Regions from separate parts of the Rhizobium sp. S163 genome, predicted to be linked through region 1. Evidence: predicted binding sites of a transcription regulator. Region 1 holds the regulator's gene; each other region holds the start of a gene.
The links. Region 1 encodes PhoB, which activates phosphate uptake and scavenging genes when phosphate is short. Its sites were predicted from a motif close to TGTCATNNANCTGTCAT; they were not measured.
Positions count from the first base shown of each region.

Region 2: a site for PhoB is predicted at 1,452-1,468, ahead of QTL96_RS29975 (DUF2794 domain-containing protein). Genes of this name have one in related genera too.
Region 3: a site for PhoB is predicted at 2,723-2,739, ahead of pstS (phosphate ABC transporter substrate-binding protein PstS). Genes of this name have one in related genera too.
Region 4: a site for PhoB is predicted at 4,896-4,912, ahead of phnC (phosphonate ABC transporter ATP-binding protein). Genes of this name have one in related genera too.

Region 1 is NZ_JAUDSA010000018.1:454,697-460,551, forward strand. It holds gene pstA (phosphate ABC transporter permease PstA) at 1-151, shown strand, start outside; gene pstB (phosphate ABC transporter ATP-binding protein PstB) at 166-981, shown strand; gene phoU (phosphate signaling complex protein PhoU) at 1,025-1,738, shown strand; gene phoB (phosphate regulon transcriptional regulator PhoB) at 1,775-2,458, shown strand; gene QTL96_RS17800 (GcrA family cell cycle regulator) at 2,541-3,086, opposite strand; gene QTL96_RS17805 (aspartate aminotransferase family protein) at 3,514-4,710, shown strand; gene argF (ornithine carbamoyltransferase) at 4,759-5,676, shown strand; gene QTL96_RS17815 (Hsp33 family molecular chaperone) at 5,769-5,855, shown strand, end outside.
Region 2 is NZ_JAUDSA010000038.1:206,476-212,330, forward strand. It holds gene QTL96_RS29965 (argininosuccinate synthase) at 1-299, shown strand, start outside; gene QTL96_RS29970 (GNAT family N-acetyltransferase) at 465-1,022, shown strand; gene QTL96_RS29975 (DUF2794 domain-containing protein) at 1,029-1,430, opposite strand; gene QTL96_RS29980 (thioredoxin family protein) at 1,902-2,639, opposite strand; gene acnA (aconitate hydratase AcnA) at 2,913-5,603, opposite strand.
Region 3 is NZ_JAUDSA010000034.1:65,857-71,711, forward strand. It holds gene pstA (phosphate ABC transporter permease PstA) at 1-530, opposite strand, end outside; gene pstC (phosphate ABC transporter permease subunit PstC) at 533-1,510, opposite strand; gene pstS (phosphate ABC transporter substrate-binding protein PstS) at 1,595-2,617, opposite strand; gene rsmA (16S rRNA (adenine(1518)-N(6)/adenine(1519)-N(6))-dimethyltransferase RsmA) at 2,915-3,742, opposite strand; gene pdxA (4-hydroxythreonine-4-phosphate dehydrogenase PdxA) at 3,742-4,767, opposite strand; gene QTL96_RS23745 (peptidylprolyl isomerase) at 4,773-5,723, opposite strand.
Region 4 is NZ_JAUDSA010000018.1:154,678-160,532, forward strand. It holds gene QTL96_RS16275 (alpha-D-ribose 1-methylphosphonate 5-phosphate C-P-lyase PhnJ) at 1-14, shown strand, start outside; gene phnK (phosphonate C-P lyase system protein PhnK) at 286-1,062, shown strand; gene phnL (phosphonate C-P lyase system protein PhnL) at 1,128-1,838, shown strand; gene QTL96_RS16290 (DapH/DapD/GlmU-related protein) at 1,835-2,452, shown strand; gene QTL96_RS16295 (DMT family transporter) at 2,515-3,438, opposite strand; gene rsgA (ribosome small subunit-dependent GTPase A) at 3,699-4,718, shown strand; gene phnC (phosphonate ABC transporter ATP-binding protein) at 5,031-5,855, shown strand, end outside.

The DNA.
Region 1 (5,855 bases):
TCTGCCGGTGCAGGTTTACATGTGGGCAAACGAAGCCGAACGCGCCTTTGTCGAGCGCACGTCCGGCGCCATCATCGTCCTGCTCCTGTTCCTGATCGTCATGAACCTCGGAGCCATCCTCTTGCGTCGTCGCTTTGAGCGCCGCTGGTAAACGGAGTAAACATCATGAACATGTTGACGGAAGCAGCAGTTGAGAAGGCGCTAGACCAGAAGATGAATACCATTCCGTATAAAATGATTGGCCAGGACGTCTCGGTTTACTACGGCGAGAAGCGTGCGCTTTTCGATGTGAAGCTGAACATCCGCGAAAACACCGTGACGGCTCTCATCGGTCCGTCGGGCTGCGGCAAGTCCACCTTCCTGCGCAGCCTGAACCGCATGAACGACACGATCGACAATTGCCGCGTCACCGGCAAGATCACGCTCGATGGCGATGATATCTACGATCCGGATATCGACGTCGTCGAACTGCGCGCCCGCGTCGGCATGGTGTTCCAGAAGCCGAACCCATTCCCGAAGTCGATCTACGAGAACGTCGCCTACGGCCCGCGCATCCACGGTCTCGCCAAGGCGAAGGCCGACATGGACGTCATCGTCGAGCAGAGCCTGCAGCGCGCCGGCCTGTGGAACGAGGTCAAGGACCGCGTGCATGAAGGCGGCACCGGCCTCTCGGGTGGTCAGCAGCAGCGTCTGTGCATCGCCCGCGCGATTGCCGTTAGCCCTGAAGTCATCCTCATGGACGAGCCCTGCTCGGCGCTTGACCCGATCGCGACCGCCAAGGTCGAGGAGCTCATCCACGAGCTGCGCGAGGCCTACACGATCGTCATCGTTACGCACTCGATGCAGCAGGCAGCCCGCGTTTCGCAGCGCACCGCCATGTTCCACCTCGGCAACCTCGTCGAGGAGAACGATACAGACAAGATGTTCACCAACCCGGATGATCCGCGCACCCAGGATTACATCATGGGCCGCTTCGGCTGATCTCCGAAACCGGTAAACCTCAGGACATTCAAGGATAAGCCCCATGGCATCGACACATATCTATTCCGCCTATGACGATGATCTCAAGTTCCTGACGCGCCGCATCTCCGAAATGGGCGGCCTCGCGGAACAGATGGTCGGCGACGCCGTTCGCGCGCTCGTCAACGGCGACACTTCGCTCGCCCAGAAGGTCATCTCCGACGACGTGATCCTCGATCACGCCGAGCGCGAGATCGGCGAAAAGGCGATCATCACCATCGCCCGCCGCCAGCCGATGGCCGCCGACCTTCGCGAAATCATGGGCTCGATCCGCATCGCGGCCGATCTCGAGCGCGTCGGCGATCTTGGCAAGAACACCGCCAAGCGCGTCATCGCTGTCCAGAGCACCGGCGTTCCGCGCAAGCTCGCCCGTGGCCTCGAGCATCTCTCCGAACTGGCGCTCGTCCAGCTCAAGGAAGTTCTCGACGTCTACACCAGCCGCGTTGCCGACCGCGCCAAGTCGATCCGCGAGCGCGACGAGGAAATCGACGCGATGTACACCTCGCTGTTCCGCGAGATGCTGACCTACATGATGGAAGATCCGCGCAACATCACCAGCTGCACGCATCTTCTCTTCTGCGCCAAGAACATCGAGCGCATCGGCGACCACGCCACCAACATCGCAGAGACCATCTACTACATGGCTACCGGCGCCCAGCCGGAAGGCGAGCGTCCGAAGGACGACACCGCCAACACCGTCGGCGCGGTCACGGAATAAGCGTTCCGGACCCACGCCCCCAGGAGACCGAGACGAATGATCCCAAGAGTAGCAGTCGTTGAAGACGAAGAAGCACTGAGCGTGCTTCTTCGCTATAACCTTGAGGCCGAAGGCTTCGAAGTCGATACCATCCTTCGCGGTGACGAGGCCGAAATCCGGCTGCAGGAACGCACGCCTGATCTTTTGATCCTCGATTGGATGCTGCCCGGCGTATCCGGCATCGAGCTCTGCCGTCGCCTGCGCATGCGCCCGGAGACGGAGCGCCTGCCGATCATCATGCTGACCGCCCGTGGCGAGGAAAGCGAACGCGTTCGCGGCCTGTCGACCGGCGCCGACGACTATGTCGTCAAGCCGTTCTCGACGCCTGAGCTCGTCGCCCGCGTCAAGGCGATGCTGCGCCGCGCCAAGCCGGAAGTGCTCTCCTCGCTGCTGAAGTGCGGCGATATCGAGCTCGATCGCGAAACCCATCGCGTTCACCGCAAGAGCCGCGAAGTCCGCCTCGGACCGACCGAATTCCGCCTGCTGGAATTCCTGATGTCGTCGCCCGGCCGCGTCTTCTCGCGCTCGCAGCTGCTCGATGGCGTCTGGGGCCATGACATCTATGTCGACGAACGCACCGTAGACGTTCACGTCGGCCGCCTGCGCAAGGCGCTCAACTTCTCGAACATGCAGGATGTGATCCGCACCGTTCGCGGCGCCGGTTATTCGATGGAAGCGTAAGGCGCTTCCATTTCATACGATCCAACGAAAAACGGGCCCCGCGAGGGCCCGTTTTCTTTTGTTCCTTATCCGGCTTTCCGGGTCATGCGACCCGGTTGGCTGCCTTGCGGCGCTCGTTGACCGGCTGGTAGGCCATGCGCTGGTGGTAGGTGCAGTATGGCGAGTTGTCGGGGGACTCGCAGCCGCAGAAGTGGAAGTCATCCGTCAGCGGATCGCCGACCGGCCACTTGCACGTGCGCTCGGTCAGTTCCGTAAGGCCGAGACGGCGCGAGATCGGAACGACAACGTTGGAGGCTGGACGGTAACGGACTTCCTCGATCGCATCGATATCCATCTCTTCCTTGAGAGCCACTGCGCCCTGCGGGCGGGCAACGGCGCGGCTTGGCGAGATGCGTGCGGAATTGAAATTGCTGGCAGGGCGGGGGGTCGAAACCGCCGGGCGCTTCGGCGCCCGCGTCGCCGTCGTCGTGCCGCCGGCCTTGGCGCGGCCAGGCAGGTTCAGGCGGTGGACCTTGCCGATGACGGCGTTGCGGCTTACACCGCCAAGTTGTGCCGCAATCTGGCTGGCGCTCAGGCCTTCGGCCCAAAGCTTCTTCAGTCTTTCAACGCGCTCGTCTGTCCAGTTCATGCCCTGTCTCCGCCTTATTGCGTTGGTGTAGGCAGAATCCTTCACCCATGGCACGGACGTGTCCGGACCAAGAAACGCTTGCTCGATTTTGGTGACTAGTTCCGCCGCATGCAGTCTAGTAATTGAGTTTTAACCTAGAGTGAGGGCGACTCCGTGACAAGAGTCGGTTGAATCGCGGCGAATCGATTTCTCGGTTTTCCCCAACTTGCTGGGTGGTAGAGTCATTTCTGCAACATTAGCTGTTGATAGCTCGCCGGCGCCCCGATGCTTGCTTGACGCATGCGACAAAAGCTCAGTTTTGTTGACATCGCACTGCGAAAAGACAATAGTGCCCCTCGCCGCCGAAAGGCGGCATTTTTCATTTCCGGGCACCCGCTTTTTCGCCGGAGTCCGGGCCTTTGTTGAGCGAATGACAGGAGATCGCGCCATGGCTGAAGCCGCGCCGCTTTATGATACCTACTCTCGTGCCCCGCTGCGGTTCGAGCGAGGAGAGGGCGTGTGGCTGATCACCGAAACTGGCGAGCGATATCTCGATTTCGGCGCGGGCGTTGCCGTGACCTCCGTCGGCCATAGCCACCCGCACGTCGTCGGCGCGCTTAAGGATCAGGCCGAGAAGGTTTGGCACCTCTCCAACATTTACGAGATCCCCGGCCAGGAGCGCTTTGCCAAGCGGCTGACGGATGCAACCTTCGCGGATAAGGTGTTCTTCACCAATTCCGGCGCCGAGGCGCTGGAATGCGCGATCAAGACCGCGCGCCGCTACCAGTATTCGAAGGGCCATCCCGAGCGCTTCCACATCATCACCTTCGAAGGCGCCTTCCACGGCCGCACGCTGGCGACGATCGCTGCCGGTGGCCAGGAGAAGTATCTCGAAGGCTTCGGCCCCAAGACACCCGGTTTCGACCAGGTGCCCTTCGGCGATATCGAGGCCGTCCGTGCCGCGATCACAGATGCCACGGCCGGTATCCTGATCGAGCCGGTACAGGGCGAAGGCGGTATTCGCCCGGCAACCACGGAATTCATGAAGGCGCTGCGCCAGCTCTGCGACGAAAACGGCCTGCTTCTGATCCTCGACGAGGTTCAGTCCGGCGTCGGCCGCACCGGCAAGCTCTTCGCGCATGAATGGTCCGGCGTCACGCCTGATATCATGGCGGTCGCCAAGGGCATCGGCGGTGGTTTCCCGCTCGGCGCATGCCTGGCAACAGCTGAAGCTGCCTCCGGCATGAAGGCCGGCACCCATGGCTCGACCTATGGCGGCAACCCGCTCGCCATGGCCGTCGGCAATGCCGTGCTCGATGTCATCCTCGAGGAGGGCTTCCTGCGCCACGTCAACGACGTCGCGCTCGTCTTCCGTCAGGGTCTTGCATCGCTGAAGGATCGCTTCCCCGATGTAATCGAGGATATCCGCGGCGAAGGCCTGATGCTCGGCGTCAAGGCGGCTGTTCCGTCGACTGAGCTGTTGCAGGCCATCCGCGCTGCCAACCTGCTGGCCATTCCGGCCGGCGACAATGTCATCCGTTTGTTGCCCCCGCTTGTCGTCACGGCCGACGAAGCCCGCGAAGGCCTCGCCCGCCTGGAGCGTGCCGCCGAGAGCGTGCGCGCCAAGGCAAAGAAGACGGCTTGAATGGATAGATGCCCGGCCGGATGGCGGGCGCAACAGGTTTAAAGACAGATGGCTTCCCCAAAACACTTCCTCGATCTCTCCGCGGTAACCTCCTCCGACCTCAGGGTCATCATGGATGACGCCAAGACCCGCAAGCAGGCTTTCAAGGCCGGCCAGGGCGACAAGCCGCTGGCAGGCAAGATGCTGGCGATGATCTTCGAAAAGCCCTCGACCCGCACCCGCGTCTCCTTTGACGTCGGTATGCGCCAGCTCGGTGGCGAAACGCTGTTCCTTTCGGGCACCGAAATGCAGCTCGGCCGCGCTGAAACGATTGGCGATACCGCCAAGGTCCTGTCGCGCTATGTCGACGCGATCATGATCCGCACCACCGACCATGCGCGCATGCTGGAACTCGCCGAACACGCGACGGTTCCCGTCATCAACGCTCTGACCGATGACACCCATCCCTGCCAGATCATGGCCGATATCATGACCTTCGAAGAGCATCGCGGCCCCATCAAGGGCAAGACGATCGCTTGGATGGGCGATGGCAACAACGTGCTGCATTCGCTGGTCGAAGGCGCTGCCCGTTTCGGCTATCGCATGAACATGGCGGTACCCCTTGGTTCCGAGCCGAAGGATCACTATCTGAACTGGGCCCGCAATGAGGGCGCCGAGATCATGCTGAGCCATGATGCAGACCGTGCGGTCGCCGGCGCCGATTGCGTGGTGACCGATACCTGGGTCTCCATGAATCAGGAACATCGGGCCCGGGGTCACAACGTCTTCCAGCCTTATCAGGTCAATTCGGCTTTGATGGCACAGGCCGACAAGGATGCATTGTTCATGCATTGCCTGCCGGCCCATCGTGGTGAGGAAGTTACCGACGAAGTGATCGACGGCCCGCAATCCGTGGTCTTCGATGAAGCGGAAAACCGTCTTCATGCGCAGAAGTCGATTCTTGCTTGGTGCCTGGGCGCGATCTGAACCATACTGGAGGCCACATCGGGCCGGACAGGCCCGTGGCCGCGCTGGCGGATGGACGGGCTCGTCCGCTGCCCTCAGACTAGGAGAAGACCATGGCAGAAGCTGCAGCCACCCTCGGCGAATTCGATTTCGCCGGTGATGATCATGTCGTTCCGTTTCAGGTGGAAGGCCTGGATGTG
Region 2 (5,855 bases), on a different contig from region 1:
AGATCATGCCGCGCTACGCCGAGCTGATCTATTACGGCTTCTGGTTCTCGCCGGAGCGCGAAATGCTGCAGGCGCTGATCGACAAGAGCCAGGAGCATGTCGAAGGCGAAGTGACGCTGAAGCTCTACAAGGGCAACGTCATGATCATCGGTCGCGAGAGCGACAAGTCGCTCTACTCCGACACGCTCGTCACCTTCGAGGACGACCAGGGCGCCTACGACCAGAAGGACGCCGCCGGCTTCATCAAGCTCAACGCGCTGCGCCTGCGCACGCTGGGCAAACGCAATCTGGGCAAGTAAGCGGCATCTGCCGATTTGGTTTCGAAAGGCCCGCCTCGTGCGGGCCTTTTTGTATTTGGGTGTGCCTGTCTCAACCATCACCGCCCCTCCGCTTTCCCCTTGCCAACCGCCTCCCGGGATGCTCTTCAAGCAACAACACCACCCCTCCAGACACCGGCCCGCCCCATGCCCGTTCTTCTCCGTGACGCTTCCCTCTCCGACATCGACGCCATCACCGCCATATACCGCGACTCGGTCCTGAATGGCGTGGCGAGCTACGAGATCGCCCCACCGGATCGCGACGAGATGGCGGCGCGATACCGGGCCATTGTCGACAAGGGCTACCCCTATATCGCCGCCGTGGACGAGCATGGCACGCTTATCGGCTATGCCTATGCATCGGCGTTCCGCACGCGACCGGCCTATCGGTTCATGGTTGAGGATTCGATCTATCTGGCGCCGGAGGCGCGGGGCAAGGGCATCGGCAAACGGTTGCTGGAGGAGTTGATATCGCGCTCGACGGCGCTCGGTTTCCGCCAGATGATCGCCGTGATCGGCGGTGCGCACCCGGCCTCGATCGCGCTGCATGCAAGCCATGGGTTCGAGGAAATCGGCCGTATCAAGGGCTCCGGCTTCAAGCACGGGCGCTGGCTGGACACGATGTTGATGCAGCGGGCGCTTGGCGACGGCACTGCGACCGATCCCGATCCAGACACCTATCCGGCGACGCTGTTTCTCGGTTGATAGCGCCTATTTCTCGACGAGCTTCAGCGACTTGTTGAACACCTTCAGCACCTGCTGCAGGTCGTGGCCGCGCTTCAAAATCTGGCCGTGGGTGTTGACGACGGAATAGGCGCCCTGCTTGGCGGCGAGCTTGGGATTCTTTTCGATGCGGAAGAGCGGCATTTCGCCGGAGCGCTTGAAGACGGAGAAGACGGCAAGGTCCTTCAGATGGTCGATCGCGTAATCCCGCCACTCGCCTTCGCCGACCATGCGCCCGTAGATCCACAGGATCGCATCCAGCTCTCGCCGGTGAAACGTCACCGGCAACGGGTCCTTGCTCTGCTTGTAGTCCCTGATATCCACGACGACGGGGGAATCGCTGTCGGTGGCCCGATTATTCCCACGCCGCAAATCCGGCTGATCTGTCATCAGGCTCGAATGCCTCCGTTCGTGACACGCGGGTGACAGTTTGCCTTAGCGTTTACAAATTGCAAGCGCGACCTTGCGCGCATTAAGCATAGTCTGTGCAATCTGCCGCGTGCCCCATTTCAGTCAAAACAGCGCCTCAATTAAAAGTGAAATTCGCTCGCACTTGACCGGCGCATCCTCAGCGGGTTCGCCGACACTGAATTCTGCGCATCTTCTTTCGGCACTTTGGAGGAGATGTGACTGTTTGGCGCCAGCGCGCCAAAGGGCCCGGCTGATCGTATCGACCTTAACCCCAGCCCCGAATACGATCAGTCGGGCCGCCCCGCTTCCACCTGAAAAGACAGATGAAATTCTTGGAAGCGTGTCGCAATCCTTCGGATTTGCTTGTCACGCTTCAAGTCTTTGTTTTGTCGCATGTCGTCGCCGCAAAACCGCTGCACACTTTTGCGCGACATGCTTATGCCTAACGGCTCAGATGTTCTTGCCGGCCATGACCACTGTGGCGCCAAGGATCGCCGATGGCGTTCCGTCGGTCGTCGACGATTGAAGCAGCACAGCGCATCCCTCAAGATCGGGCTTTTGCAGCACGGTGGCGGGCAGCGTCAGCTTTGTTTCTTTGCCGTCCCACATCCCAACCGTTTCGACATCCGAAACGCTGTGCGTATAGGCGATCTTCTGGCCGCTGTTTTCGCCCTTCTGTACCTCGATCGTCTTTTCGCGATCGAAATAGACCATGACGACACTGGCCTTGCCCTGGCCCGGCGCGACGTTGATCTCGAGCTGATCGCCCTTGACCTCGGCCTTGATGGGAACGGTCAGCCCTTCGCCGCCGGTGAGAAAGCCGTCGACCTTCTTCTCGATGCCGCCGATGTCCGAGCCCATGACGTGATCGCGGCCGTTCACCACTACCTGCGGCGTGTAGACATTGGCGCGGCCCATGGTCTTCGCATAGCCGTACTGGCGCTCGGTGTTTTCCTTCGAGCTCAGCGTATCGGCCCAGCCCATGTAGTTCCAGTAATCGACGTGATAGGCGAGAGCGATGACGTCGCCGCGCTCAACGAGCTTGCGAAAGGCCGCATCGGCGGGAGGGCACGAGGCGCAACCCTGGGAGGTGAACAGTTCGACAACGCCTTTGGGCGCCTCCTCGGCGAGCAAAGGGCTCGCCAGAGCCACACCTGCAATCAGCGAAATCAAAAACCGCGGCGACATTGCACCTCTACCTCTTTTCCTCTCCACCTTGCCGAAACGCCGGCTCAAATCGCTGGCCAGACACGCACGCAAGGGCTCCGTCTCTTCAACCTAGAGATAATCGCTCCCGATCCAAACGAAAAATCACGAACGGGTGAGACAGAGCCCGCGTGGGACAACTCCGCAACACTTCGCCGTGAGGCAGGCCGCTTGCAGCCCTCCCGAACACGAAAAAACCGCCGGAAATCGCTTTCCGGCGGCCATTATCAGGCATGTCTTAAAAATCAGCGCCGATCAGGCTGCGAGATCTCGCAACACCGTCTGCAGGATGCCGCCATTGTTGAGGTAGATGACCTCGTCGAGCGTATCGACGCGCGAGAGCAGCGGAACGTCCTTCACGGTGCCGTCGCCATAGGTGATTTTCGCGATCTTCTTCTCGCGCGGCTTGATGTTCTCCAGCCCCTCGATGGTGACCGTCTCGTCGCCCTTCAGCCCCAGCGTCGCCCAGGTCGTACCCTCCTCGAAGACGAAGGGGATGACGCCCATGCCGACGAGGTTCGAGCGGTGGATGCGCTCGAAGCTCTGCGCGATGACTGCCTTGACGCCGAGCAGGTTGGTGCCCTTCGCCGCCCAGTCGCGCGACGAGCCGTTGCCATATTCGACACCGGCGAAGATGACGAGCGGAACGCCCTCCGCCTTGTACTGCATGGCAGCGTCGTAGATCGATTCCTCTTCCTTCGACGGATAGTGGATAGTGTAGCCACCTTCCTTGCCGTTCGGGCCGAGCATGTGGTTGCGGATGCGGATGTTGGCGAAGGTGCCGCGCATCATCACTTCATGATTGCCGCGCCGCGTGCCGTACTGGTTGAAGTCGGCGACGCCTACATTGTGCTCCAAGAGGTACGCGCCGGCCGGCGAGGCCGCCTTGATCGAACCGGCCGGAGAAATGTGGTCGGTGGTGATCTTGTCGCCAAAGAGACCAAGGACGCGCGCACCCTTGATGTCGGAAACGCCGGAGCCGGTCTTGCCCATCCCCACGAAGTAGGGCGGGTTCTGCACATAGGTCGAGTTGTCGTCCCAGGCGTAGGTCTGGCCCGGAGGAACCTGCACGGCCTGCCAGTTGGCATCACCCTTGAAGACGTCGGCATATTTCGTCTCGTAGAGTTCGCGGGTGACGTATTTCTGGATGAAGGCCTGCACTTCGTGCGAGGTCGGCCAGATGTCCTTCAGATAGACGGGGTTGCCGCTCTGGTCCTCGCCGATCGGCTCCTTGGTCAGGTCCTTCTGCACCGTGCCAGCCAGCGCGTAGGCGACCACGAGCGGCGGGGAGGCCAGATAGTTCGCCTGCACGTCGGGCGAGATACGACCTTCGAAGTTGCGGTTGCCGGAGAGAACGCCTGAGACGATCAGGCCCTTGTCGTTGATCGTCTTCGAGATCGGCGCCGGCAGCGGGCCGGAGTTGCCGATGCACGTCGTGCAGCCGAAGCCGACGAGGTTGAAGCCGAGCTTGTCGAGATCGGCCTGCAGGCCGGATTTCGCCAGATACTCGCCGACCACTTGCGACCCAGGCGCCAGCGAGGTCTTCACCCAAGGCTTGGTCTTCAGGCCCTTGGCAACGGCATTGCGGGCAAGCAGGCCGGCGGCGATCAGGACTGATGGGTTCGACGTGTTGGTGCAGGACGTGATGGCGGCAATCGCCACATCGCCATGGCCGAGATCGAAATCCGTGCCTTCCACCGCATAGCGGTTGGAGAGCTGGCCGGGCTTCTTGTAATCGGCATCCATCGAGCCGGCGAAACCGGACGCGATGTTTTCCAGCGGGATACGGCCCTCGGGACGCTTAGGGCCGGCCATGGCGGGTACGACATCGCCGAGATCGAGCTCCAGCGTATCGGTGAAGACGAGATCGGAGCCATCGCCTTCGCGCCACATGCCCTGCGCCTTCGAATAGGCTTCGACCAGCGCGATGCGGTCATGCGAACGGCCGGACATGGTGAGGTAGTTGATGGTCTCGCCATCGACAGGGAAGAAGCCGCAGGTGGCGCCGTATTCCGGGCCCATATTGCCGATCGTCGCGCGGTCGGCGAGCGGCATGTTGTCCATGCCGGGGCCGAAGAATTCGACGAACTTCGACACGACACCCTTCTTGCGCAGCATCTGCACGACCATCAGCACGAGGTCGGTCGCGGTCACGCCTTCCTTGAGCTTGCCCGTCAGCTTGAAGCCGATGACTTCAGGCAGAAGCATCGACACCGGCTGGCCGAGCATGGCCGCTTCCGCCTCGATACCGCCGACGCCCCAGCCGAGAACGCCGAGACCGTTGATCATCGTCGTGTGGCTGTCCGTGCCGACGCAAGTATCCGGGTAAGCGATCGTCTCGCCGTCCTCTTCCTTCGTCCAGACGGTCTGGCCGAGATATTCGAGATTGACCTGGTGACAGATGCCGGTGCCGGGGGGCACAACGCGGAAATTCTGGAAGGCCTGCTGGCCCCACTTCAGGAAGCGATAACGCTCGCCGTTGCGCTGGTATTCGAGCTCGACATTCCTGGAGAATGCCTGCGGCGTGCCGAATTCGTCGACGATGACGGAGTGGTCGATGACGAGATCGACGGGCACCAGCGGGTTGATCTTCTCCGGATCGCCGCCGAGCGACACCATCGCGTCGCGCATCGCGGCAAGGTCGACGACGGCGGGAACGCCGGTGAAGTCCTGCATCAGAACGCGCGCCGGGCGATAGGCGATTTCGTTTTCGACCGTGCCCTTGTTGTTCAGCCATTCGGCGACGCCAAGGATGTGTTCCTTGGTGACCGACTGGCCGTCCTCGAAGCGCAGCAGGTTCTCGAGCAGAACCTTCATCGAATAGGGAAGCTTGGAAACGCCGGGCAGGCCGTTTGCCTCTGCCTTCGGCAGGCTGAAATAGACATAGTCCTTGCCATCGACGGTAAGGACGGAACGACAGTTAAAGCTATCAAGTGATTTAGACACGAGAGACCCCGTTTCTGATCGCGAACACAATTGTGCGGACGCCTATGCACTAAAGGCACATCAGGATGCGGGTACGGCCATTTCCGCGGTCCGCACATGAAGTCAGACCTCATGTTCGGCGCTAGGATGAAATTCACGCCGACCGCTGGCGTGGTAATCAACATATAGATAGTTTCGGCGAAAGCTGCCAGAGAGGCGCCCACCATTTTTGATTTTTTTGCGTCGCATGACTGAAAACCTGAACCCCGGAAC
Region 3 (5,855 bases), on a different contig from region 1:
AGCGACAGTGCCGCCTCTCGCATCACGTCCGGCACCAGCCGGAGCATCTCGTCCGTGGTACGCACCACCACCGGAAGGAAGATGAAGCCGAGCGCGATACCACCGGCATAGCCCGAGAAGCGCCCCGTCTGGCGCACCACCAGCTCGTAGATGAACAGGCCGATGATGATCGACGGCGCGCTGAGCAGGATGTCGTTCACGAAACGAACGAGATCGCCGATCTTCTTGCCGCGGCTGTATTCCGAAAGATAGGTGCCGGCGAGGATCCCGATCGGCGTGCCGAGAACGACGGCCATCAGGACGATCATCAGGCTGCCCATGAAGGCATTCGCCAGGCCGCCGTCTTCGCCGGGTGGCGGGGTCATTTCGGTCAGCAGGCGAGGGCTGAGCGCCGTGATGCCGTTGATCAGCGTCGTCCACAGGATCCAGACGAGGAAGATGAGGCCGATGACCGTTGCGACGGTCGCGAGAGACAAGGCGATGGCGCTCTTGATCTGCCGGTAGCGGTAAAGGGAGTTGGACGTCGTCATGATTATTCTCCCTTCTGCCTGGCGATCCGGAGCAGCATCAGCTTGGCGGCGGCCAGCACGATGAAGGTGACCACGAAGAGGATGAAGCCGAGGCCGATCAGCGACGACAGATAGAGATCAGTGTCGGCTTCGGTGAACTCGTTGGCGATGGCCGCGGCGATCGAGTTGCCGGGCTCCATCAGCGAGATCGCGATATTATGCGTATTCCCGAGCACGAAGGTCACGGCCATGGTCTCGCCGAGCGCGCGGCCAAGGCCGAGGAAGATGCCGCCGACGACGGCGGTGCGCGTATGCGGGATGACGATATCGCGTACGACTTCCCATTTGGTCGAGCCAAGCGCGTAGGCCGATTCCTTCAGCTGCGCCGGGACGACGAGGAAGACGTCGCGCATGACCGAAGCGATATAGGGGATGATCATGATGGCGAGCACGATGCCCGACGTCAGCATGCCGATCCCCATCGGTATGCCTGAGAACAGCGCTCCGATGACAGGCAGCGGACCGAGCCAGTCGATCAGGACCGGCTGGATATAGTCGGACATGAACGGCGCGAAGGTGAAGAGACCCCACATGCCGTAGATGATGCTTGGAATGCCGGCGAGCAGCTCGATGGCGCCGCCGATCGGTCCGCGCGCCCAGCGTGGCGCCACCTCGGTGACGAACACCGCGATGCCGAGGCTGACGGGAACGCCGATGATCATCGCGAGCGCTGAGGTGACCAACGTTCCGTAGATCGGCACGAGGCCGGCGAATTTCTGTGCGACGGGGTCCCATTCGGTGCCGTAGATGAATTCGAGGCCGAAGGTGCGGAACGCCAGCAGGCCGCCCCAACCCATGGAAAAGGTCGCTGCCAGAAGTGCAATCAGTACGAACATGCCGCAGCACAGCACGATTGCGGAAAATACCATGTCGCCGGTCGCGCCATGGCGACGCTTCACGCCGACACTCTCGGCGCGCTGCGATGCCAAAACTTGGCTCATTGTCTGTTCTCTAATCTTTGAGGGGCAATCAAAGTTAAGCCGGCCGGAAAGCAGAGCTCTCCGGCCGTTTCGACAGTGTGGGGATCAACCCTTGAACTGGGCGGTCCAGTAGGCTTCGATCTGCTTCACGAGGCTATCGGGAAGCGGAACGTAGTCGAGCGAGGAAGCCTGCTTCTGGCCGTTCTCGAGCGCCCACTTGAAGAACTCGAAGGCAGCCTTGGAGCGAGCCTCGTCCTTGGCCTGCTTGTACATGATCGCCCAGGTCGTAGCCGTGACCGGCCATGCCTTCTCACCAGGTGCGTTCGTCAGGATCAGGTTGAAGTCTTGGGCCTTGTCCCACTCGGCGCTTGCTGCGGCAGCAGCGAAGCTTTCCGCATTCGGCTTCGGATACTTGCCGGCGGCGTTCTCCATAAGCACGTAGGGCAGCTTGTTCTGAAGCGCGTAGGCGTATTCGACGTAACCGATCGAGTCCTTCACGCGCGTTACGTAGGCGGCGACGCCTTCGTTGCCCTTGCCACCGATGCCGACAGGCCAGTTGACGGCGGTGCCTTCGCCAACCTTGGACTTCCAGTCAGCATTGACCTTCGAGAAGTAGTTGGTCCAGTTGAAGCTGGTGCCAGAACCGTCCGAGCGGTGAACGACGGCGATCTGCGAATCCGGCAGCTTGACGCCCGGGTTCAGGTCGGCGATGGCCTTGTCGTTCCACTTGGTGACGTTGCCGAGGTAGATGTCGGCCAGAACCTTGCCGGTCAGCTTCAGTTCGCCCGACTTGATGCCCTTGACGTTGATAACCGGAACGATGCCGCCGACAACCAGCGGAAACTGGCCGAAGCCGGCATCCGTCAGTTCCTTGGATTCGAGCGGCTTGTCTGATGCGCCGAAATCGACCGTTGCGGCCTTGATCTGGGCGATACCGCCGCCGGAGCCGATCGACTGATAGTTCAGCTTGTCGCCGGTCTTCTTGTTGTAGTCAGCCGACCACTTGGAGAGAACCGGGTAAACGAAGGTGGAACCGGCGCCGGTGATATCGGCGGCGGAGGCGGAAGCGGCCATCACGGCCGCGAGGCCGATGCCGAAACAGGTCGATAAAAATGTGTTGGTACGCATAGGAGTTCGCTTTCCTAAAAGCTGAAGGATGGCGACGAGCCGTATGGGGGATACGGTTTTGCGGATGCAAAGAAACCTCGTCGCGGAACGGGCTATTCTCCCTGGATAACAGTTTCATGACAGTTGCCAGCCGAATCGCAGCCGGGCGGCTCCGAACCACAAAGGTGTCGGGCTTCATGTCGGAGCAACGCGAGAAAGAACGAAGATTTTCGCGCAGGCGGATGTCTCCACGCGCGGCGCGATAAGCAACACGGTAGTCGTTTGAGAAAAGCGCGCTGTTTGCCCGAAAGCAGGGCGTCAGAGGCTGTTTGCCAGACGGCAGAACTCTTCGACGGAAAGCGTCTCAGCGCGTCTCTGCGGATCGATGCCGGCCTTTTCGAGCAGCTTCTCGCCGCCGATCGGCTTCAGGCTCTGTCGCAGCATCTTGCGGCGCTGTCCGAATGCTGCCTGGGTCACTTTTTCGAGATTGGCAACGGAGCAGGGGATCGGGTTCTCGTTCGGCGTCAGATGCACCACCGTCGAGGTGACCTTCGGCGGAGGCGTGAAGGCCTGCGGCGGGATGTCGAACGCCATGTGCGCGTTCGTACGCCAACCACAGAGCACACCGAGACGGCCATAGTGATCGTCTTCCTGATCGGCGACGATACGCAAGCCCACTTCCTTCTGGAACATCAGCGTCAGCGATTGCCAGAACGGCGGCCACTGCTTCGGCAGCAACCAGTTCACCAGGAGTTGGGTTCCGACATTATACGGAAGGTTGGCGATGATCTTCACCGGCCCCTCAGGCGCCAGCGCCTCGAAGTCAGTGGTCAAGGCGTCGCCTTCGATCACCTCGAGCCTGCCGGGATAGTGCGCGGCCACTTCGGCAAGCGCCGGTAGACAACGCGGATCGCGCTCGACGGCGATAACCTTCTTGGCCCCGAGCGCCAGGATCGCCCGCGTCAGGCCGCCGGGACCGGGGCCGACCTCGAACACCGTCGCGTCTTCGAGAGGGCCTGCGTTGCGCGCCACCTTCTGCGTGAGGTTGAGGTCGAGAATGAAGTTCTGCCCGAGCGCCTTGCGCGCATCGAGACCATGCCGCCTGATGACGTCGCTCAGCGGCGGCAATCCGTCGAGTGCGGCCATCAGGAATTGCTCTTGGAGGCGCGACCGAGATGCCCGGCAAGCTTCAAGGCGGCAACCAGGCTGCTCTCGCGCGCCAGCCCCTTGCCGGCGATGCCGAAGGCGGTGCCGTGGTCGGGCGATGTGCGGATGAAGGGCAGGCCAAGCGTCACGTTGACGGCATCGTCGAAGCCGAGCGCCTTGGCCGGGATCAAAGCCTGATCGTGATACATGCAGACCGCGACGTCGTAGCGCGCACGCGCTTCGTCATGGAACATGGTGTCTGCGGGCAGGGGGCCGATTGCATCGATACCCTCGGCGCGCAGGAACTGGATCGCGGGGTGGATGACGCTGGCGTCTTCCTTGCCGATGGCGCCGTCTTCGCCGGCGTGCGGATTGAGCCCCGCAACGGCAAGGCGCGGGTTGGCGATGCCGAAACGCTCTACGAGATCGGCATGTGCGATTCGGCAGGTCTCAACGATGAGCTCTGCCGTCAGCGCCTGCGGCACATCCTTGATCGGGATGTGGATTGTAACAGGGATCGCCCGCAGCTTCGGCCCGGCGAGCATCATGACGGGCGTCACAGGCGTGCCGGTTGCACGTTTCGCAAGCTCGGCCAGAAACTCGGTATGGCCAGGAAAACGGAAGCCGCTCTCGTAGAGGACGGACTTGGCGATCGGGTTGGTGACGACGCCGAGCGCTTCACCGCCGATCGTCAGCGACACAGCCTGCTCGATTGCGGCGATCGTTCCTCTGGCTGTGGCCACGTGGGCTTCGCCGGCGGTGACCTCGACGCCTGCGGGGATCGGCAGAACGGGAAGGGCATCGGCGAAGACGTCGATCGCGCCGGCGCAATCCGTCTCGCGGATGGCAACGGTCAAATCCAGCATCCGTGCGCGGGTGGCAAGGACATCAGGATCACCGATGAAAATAAAAGGCGGCAGGCCAAGCTCGCGGCGGCGCAGCCAAGCCATCAATGTGACGTCAGGGCCGATCCCGGCGGGATCGCCCTGGCTCAAAGCAAGCGGGCGGGAGAACGCGAGCGTCATCGACATCAGCGGCGAACGATCTGCGCTTTCTTGCGCAGTTCGTCGAGATACTTGGTAGCGTTGGCGTTTTCCGGCGGAGCGTTCTTGTCCTTTGCCTTGTTCAGGTCTTCTTCGCGGAAGACCATTTCGGCCGCCTGGTCATCGGAAACCTGACGCTGGCTGCAGATCGCCAGATACTCGACACCCTTTTCGGTGACGCGCGTCGCGGTCGTGTTGCCCTTGGCCTGTTCGACAAGCGGCTTCCACTCAGGCGGCAGTTCCGGCGCCAGCATGCGGCCGAGGTCGCGAACGGAAACGTCACGCATCGTGGCGGCGAAAACCTTGGCCTGTTCGCAGCCCGGATACTTCGAGCGCGAGGCTTCCGCTTCGCTCTTGCGCTTACCGACGATACCCTTCTTGCTGGCGGGCACGACGAAGATCATCTGCTGCAGAATATATTCGGTTGTCTCAGGCTTCTGCTTGTTGTTTTCCATCATGCGGGCAACGAGGTCGGCGTTCGACATCTTGTTGCTGTTGCCATAACGGGCGTTCACAAGGCGCGGCCAGCTCATCTGCACGGCAATGAATGCCTTGAAGTGATCGACGCCGACGCCGGCCTGGTTGAGGATCTGCGTCATCTGCGCAGGCGTCAGCTTGTTGCCGGTGGCGAAGCGCGCGAAGGAAGCATCGACGTCGTCCTTGGACACCGACATGCGAACGCGCGAGATTTCCTGTTCCTTCAACGTCTGCTCGATAAGCTGGTCTTCAGCAGCCTTGGCATCCGCCTTTTGGTGCTGCAGGCGCAGGAAGGCCTGACGCTTGGCCACGTCACCGCTGGTCAGAGCCGTGCCGTTGACGACCACTCGGACTTCGCTCGCGGCATAGGCCATGTTGGCCTTCGGCAGTGCCAAGCCCGCGACAGTGGCGAACGCCAAGCCTGCGATCATCGTTCTTACGGTGTTCTTCGCGCCAATCATCTGTCGACCCTTCCCATTAACGCCGCGCTTCGCGTCGCGGCGCGCCTATCTTACCGAGATAACGTCAGCGTTGCTGCCTTCGAGACGCAGCAGCATATGCCGCATATATCCAATGGCCACAATGTCCTGCAT
Region 4 (5,855 bases), 300 kb from region 1:
AGGCTGCGGAATGAGGGCGATTCAAGTTCGGCGTTCTGCCGGGGATACCCGTTCAACTGCCTGCTTCGTTCTCCAAGCGGAGTGGGGGAACGGTGCCATTGCGGCTCGTCTCTTCTCCCCCACGGGGAGAAGGTGGCGGCAGCCGGATGAGGGGGGCTTCGCCGCAACCTCGTCCGTCGCTTATCGCTCCGGCCGTTCGCTCCTGCGTTCGCTCACCCCCTCATCTGTCCTGTCGGACATCTTCTCCCCGTTGGGGAGAAGAGGAAACGCCTGGGAGGCATAGCCATGACCGACACCCCCCTTCTCAAAGTCAACGACGTCTCGAAATTCTACGGCAACCGCATCGGCTGCAAGAACGTCTCCTTCGAGCTCTGGCCCGGCGAAGTGCTGGCGATCGTTGGTGAATCCGGCTCCGGCAAGACCACGCTCTTGAACTGCATCTCCACCCGCCTGATGCCGACGACAGGCAGCGTCGAGTATCACATGCGCGACGGCCAATATCGCGATCTCTACCACATGAGCGAGGCCGAGCGCCGCTTCCTGATGCGCACCGACTGGGGCTTCGTGCATCAGAATCCGGCTGACGGTCTGCGCATGACGGTGTCGGCCGGCGCCAATGTCGGCGAGCGGTTGATGGCGATCGGCGATCGGCACTATGGCAATATCCGCGCCACCGCGGTGGACTGGCTGAGCCGCGTCGAGATCGACGAGAGCCGCATCGACGACCAGCCACGCGCCTTCTCCGGCGGCATGCGCCAGCGCCTGCAGATCGCCCGCAACCTCGTCACCGGCCCGCGCCTCGTCTTCATGGACGAGCCGACCGGCGGTCTCGACGTCTCCGTTCAGGCACGCCTGCTCGATCTCGTTCGCGGCCTCGTCAACGATCTCGGCCTCGCGGCCATCATCGTCACCCACGATCTCGCCGTCGCCCGCCTGCTGTCGCACCGGATGATGGTGATGAAGGATGGCCACGTGATCGAGCATGGCCTGACCGACCGGGTGCTCGACGATCCCCGCGAGCCCTACACCCAGCTCCTCGTCTCCTCGATCCTGCAGGTATAGTTGAGAGCGCGATCCGTAAGCCGGCTAAGCTCACGGATTGTCGCCAGAAACCAGGGAAGTCAATCATGGCAACGCCACTCGTTGTTTCGGAAGTCTCCAAGAGCTTCACCATGCATCTGCGCGACGGCATCAAGCTGCCTGTCGTCTCGGATGTCTCCTTCTCCGTCGCCTCGGGCGAATGCGTCGTGCTCGGCGGCCCCTCGGGCATCGGCAAGAGCTCGCTGTTGAAGATGATCTACGGCAACTACGCGGTCGATAGCGGCCAGATCCTGGTCAAGCACCAGGATCGCATCGTCGATCTCGCCACCACCGATCCGCGCACCATCATCGAGGTCCGCCGCCAGACGCTGGGTTACGTCAGCCAGTTCCTGCGCACCGTGCCACGCGTCGCGGCCATCGATGTCGTCGCCGAGCCGCTGGTCGCCCGTGGCACGAAGGCGGATGTCGCGCGTGAAAAGGCAGCCGAACTGCTCGCCAAGCTCAACCTGCCGGAAGCGCTCTGGCAGCTGCCCCCCGCCACCTTTTCCGGCGGCGAGCAGCAGCGCGTCAACATCGCCCGCGGCTTCATCACCGATCATACGATCCTGCTGCTCGACGAGCCGACCGCCTCGCTCGACGCGAAGAACCGCGCTGTCGTCGTCGAAATGATCGCCGAGAAGAAGGCCAAGGGCGTTGGCCTGCTCGGCATCTTCCACGACGAGGAAGTGCGCGAGGCCGTCGCCGACCGTATTCTCGACGTGCAGAAATTCTCGCCACGGAGGCCGATCGCAGCATGAGCCGCAAGATTGGCCTCAAGCCCTATATCCACGAGACCGCCTCGGTGAACAATTCGACGCTCGGCCGCTACACCGAGCTGTCGGAGCGCTGCCGCATCGACGAGGTCGAGCTTGGCGATTACTCCTACGTCATGCAGGACGGCGCCATCTGGTGCGCCACGATCGGCAAGTTCGTCAACATCGCCGCCTCCGTGCGCATCAATGCTACCAACCATCCGACCTGGCGCGCCACGCTGCACCACTTCACTTACCGCGCCGCCGATTACTGGCCGGATGCGGACATGGAGACGGAGTTCTTCGAATGGCGCCGCTCCAACCGCGTCACGATCGGCCATGACGTCTGGATCGGCCACGGCGCCACGCTTCTGCCTGGCGTCAGCGTCGGCAACGGCGCCGTCATCGGCGCCGGCGCGGTGGTCTCCAAGGATGTGGCACCCTACACCATCGTCGGCGGCGTGCCCGCCAAGCTGATCCGCGAGCGCTTCGGCAAAGAGATCGGCGAACGCATGGACAAGCTCGCATGGTGGGATTGGGAGCACGACCGGCTGCGCGTGGCACTCGCCGATTTCCGCGCGCTCAACGCAGAGGATTTCCTGGCGCGATACGAGGCCTAGGCCGCCTATCCCTTCGCATCAAACCTCTCCGGCGCGGATAGATCCCCATTCGCGCCGAGGCCCTAGCTGAGGCTGATCAGCGCCGTGCCCGCGATGGCAAGGGCTGCCCCGCCCCAGGCATGCGCACGCGGCATCTGCCCGCTGCGCAGCCACACCATCGGCAGGATGACGACAGGCGTCATCGAAGACAGCGTCGAAACGATCCCGACATTGCCGGTCTTCAGGGCCGCCATCAACAGCGACATCCCGAGCGCCGTGCCAAAGAAGGCGGCGGTGGCCGCAAGGCCGAAATCCCGCGCCCGAAAGCCGTTTGCCTGCGCCCGCACCCGGGGCAGCGACAGAAGCGCCCAGAAGCAGATCACCGCCAACCCCGAGCGCACCGCCATCGCCGTGAATGGCTCGACACCAGCAGCCATCGCCGGCCGCGCCGTCAGGCTCCCCAGCGCCTGCCCGAGCGCGGTCACGACCCCAAGCGTTATGCCGAGCTTGGACACCGGTGGTGTTGACGGCGCCGGCTCCGCGATCGGCTCGCCATCGGCAAGCGGGATCATCGGCGCCGGCCGACGCCGGCGAAAGCCGATGGCAATCACGGTGCCGCATAAAATGAGCACGACCCCGAACCCCTGACGCAGATCGATCGTCTCGCCCAGCGCGACATAGCCCAGCACCAGCGCGAATGGCGAGGCCAGCGAAAACAGAAGCGCCGTCACACGCGGCCCGGCCGTATAGATCGCCGCGAAATAGGTGGTGCTGGCAATCACGATCCCGAACACGCTGGAGGCTAAGAGCGACCCGAGCTGCCAAGCCCCAAGCGTCGCCCACCCGCCGGCAATCGTCGCCGCCATCGCCGTCATCGCGAAAGCAGCGGTCAGCTGCCAGCGCGCCAGCTGCATCAAAGGCACCCGCCCGTTGAGCTCGTTGATGAACATTGAGCTGAGCGCGATGCAGGTGGCCGAACCGATTGCGAAGGCTTCCGAGACGAACATGGAGATTTCCTTGAGGGGCAACGCAGCTTTCAGGAAAGTCTCGCGGGAAATCAAGATGCTATGAGGCGCGAAAGGCACCAATCTCTGCCGGTGACTTGGCGGTCCAACAGCAACAGGGATCGGCTGCCGTTTTCCGCCCGGATGTCTCGCATGGTGCAAACCCCATATCTTCCCGCCGAAGCTTCCGCTAATGTCCGCGTCACCACGCATCCCATCACGGAGCCAGCCTTGACCCATACGCCGCAGTCCCCGGTGAACCTTTGACGACCGATCACGAAGCGACATTCCTGGCCTCGCTTGGCTGGTCCGAGTTCTTTTCCGATCAGCTGACGGATGACGATCATGGCCTCATCCCCCGTCGCATCGCCGAAGTGCACCGCAGCCGCCTGAGCGTCACCTCGCTGGATGGCCTGATCCGGCTCAAGATCTCGCATCAGCTGAATACGTCCGAATTTGCCGTCGGCGATTGGGTCATGGTCGATCCCGAGGACGACAGCCTGGTGCGCCGGCTGGAGCGCCGCACGCTGCTGCAGCGCCGCGTCGAAGGACGTCAGGGCCAGCAGCTCGGCGCCGCCAATGTCGATACGCTTCTGATCGTCACCTCCTGCAACGCCGATTTCAACGTCGCCCGCCTCGAGCGCTACATGGCGCTCGCCAACCAGGCGGAGACGACGCCCGTCATCGTGCTGACCAAGGCCGACCTCGCCCCTGATGTCGCGGAATACGAAGCCCAGGCGAAAGCCCTGCAGCGCGATCTTGCGGTCGTCGTGCTCAACGCCAAGAGCGACGGTGCGGCTGCAGCTCTCGGTCCATGGAGCGGCTTCGGCCAGACGCTGGCGCTGATCGGCTCCTCCGGCGTCGGCAAGTCGACGCTGGTCAACGCGCTGGCGGGGCTGAGCGGCGAGGGCTCGCAGGCAACCGGCGGCATCCGCGAGCGCGACGCCAAGGGCCGCCACACCACGACCGCCCGCTCGCTGCACGCCATGGCCGGTGGCGGCTGGGTCATCGACACGCCAGGCATGCGCACGCTCCATGTCAGCGATGTGCAGGAGGGCATCGAGCAGGTCTTCTCCGAGATCACCGAACTTGCCGGACACTGCCGCTTCCGCGATTGCACCCACGACCACGAACCCGGCTGCGCCGTCCAAGCTGCCGTCAAATCCGGCACGCTGGCGCCCGAGCGCCTCGCCCGCTGGCGGGTGCTGCGCGACGAGAACGACAAGAACACCCCGAAGATGACCGGACCGAAGGGCAACAAGGTGCTGCAGAAGCGGCGGTGAGGAGGACGCGGGAGTGGGCGCGAGAACCATGCGCCAAGCAATGGCGTCACTAGCAGTGACTATGGAAATCTACTGTTTTTCACTAGACTTCGCCATGCACGGCTAGATTCGCTTGAACTTCGGGAAAATGCCGTAGACGTGCGCCACACTCACCACATCCCGCATCTGTCACAGAATTGTGACCCCACTGTCACGTTTCAATCCACCACAGCCCCGTTTGTGACAGCACTTACACAAAACTGACATTGGAGCTTCACGGACCGGGCCTAATGCACTCCCTCATATCGCGTTTGGGCTATGAGGAAGAGCATGATGTTCGAGCTGAAGAATGTCACCCGTCAATTCGGCAAGAAGATCGCCGTCGATAGTGTGACGCTTGACATCCCTCAGGGCCAGATGGTCGGCATTATCGGCCGTTCGGGCGCCGGCAAGTCCACGCTTCTGCGCATGATCAACCGCCTGCAGGAGCCGAGCTCCGGCTCGATCCATTTCAACGGCACGGAAGTGTCGGGCCTGCGCGGCAAGTCGCTGCGCAACTGGCAGCGCGATTGCGCCATGATCTTCCAGCAGTTCAATCTCGTGCCGCGCCTCGACGTGATGACCAATGTCATCCTCGGCCGTCTCAACCACCGCTCCACCGTGCTCAGCCTGCTCGGCGTCTTCACCCGCGAAGAGCGCGTGCAGGCGATCGCGGCGCTTGAGCGTCTCGGCATCGAGCAGACCGCGCTGCAGATGGCCGGCACGCTCTCGGGCGGCCAGCAGCAGCGCGTGGCGATTGCCCGCGCTCTCATGCAGGCGCCGAAGATGCTGCTTGCCGACGAGCCGATCGCCTCGCTCGACCCGCTGAACGCCAAGATCGTCATGGACGCGCTGCGCGATATCAACGAGCGCGAAGGCATCACCGTCATCACCAACCTGCACACGCTCGACACCGCGCGCAGCTATTGCGAGCGCATCGTCGGCATGGCCGGCGGCCGCGTCGTTTTCGACGGCAAGCCGTCCGAACTGACGGCTGATGCCGTCAACGAGATCTACGGCACCGACAAGAACGGCGCCGGCATCGACGAATCCATGACGTCCACCAGCCTGGATAACATCAAGGGCAAGCAGCAGGACGCCGTATCCCGCGTGATGGCC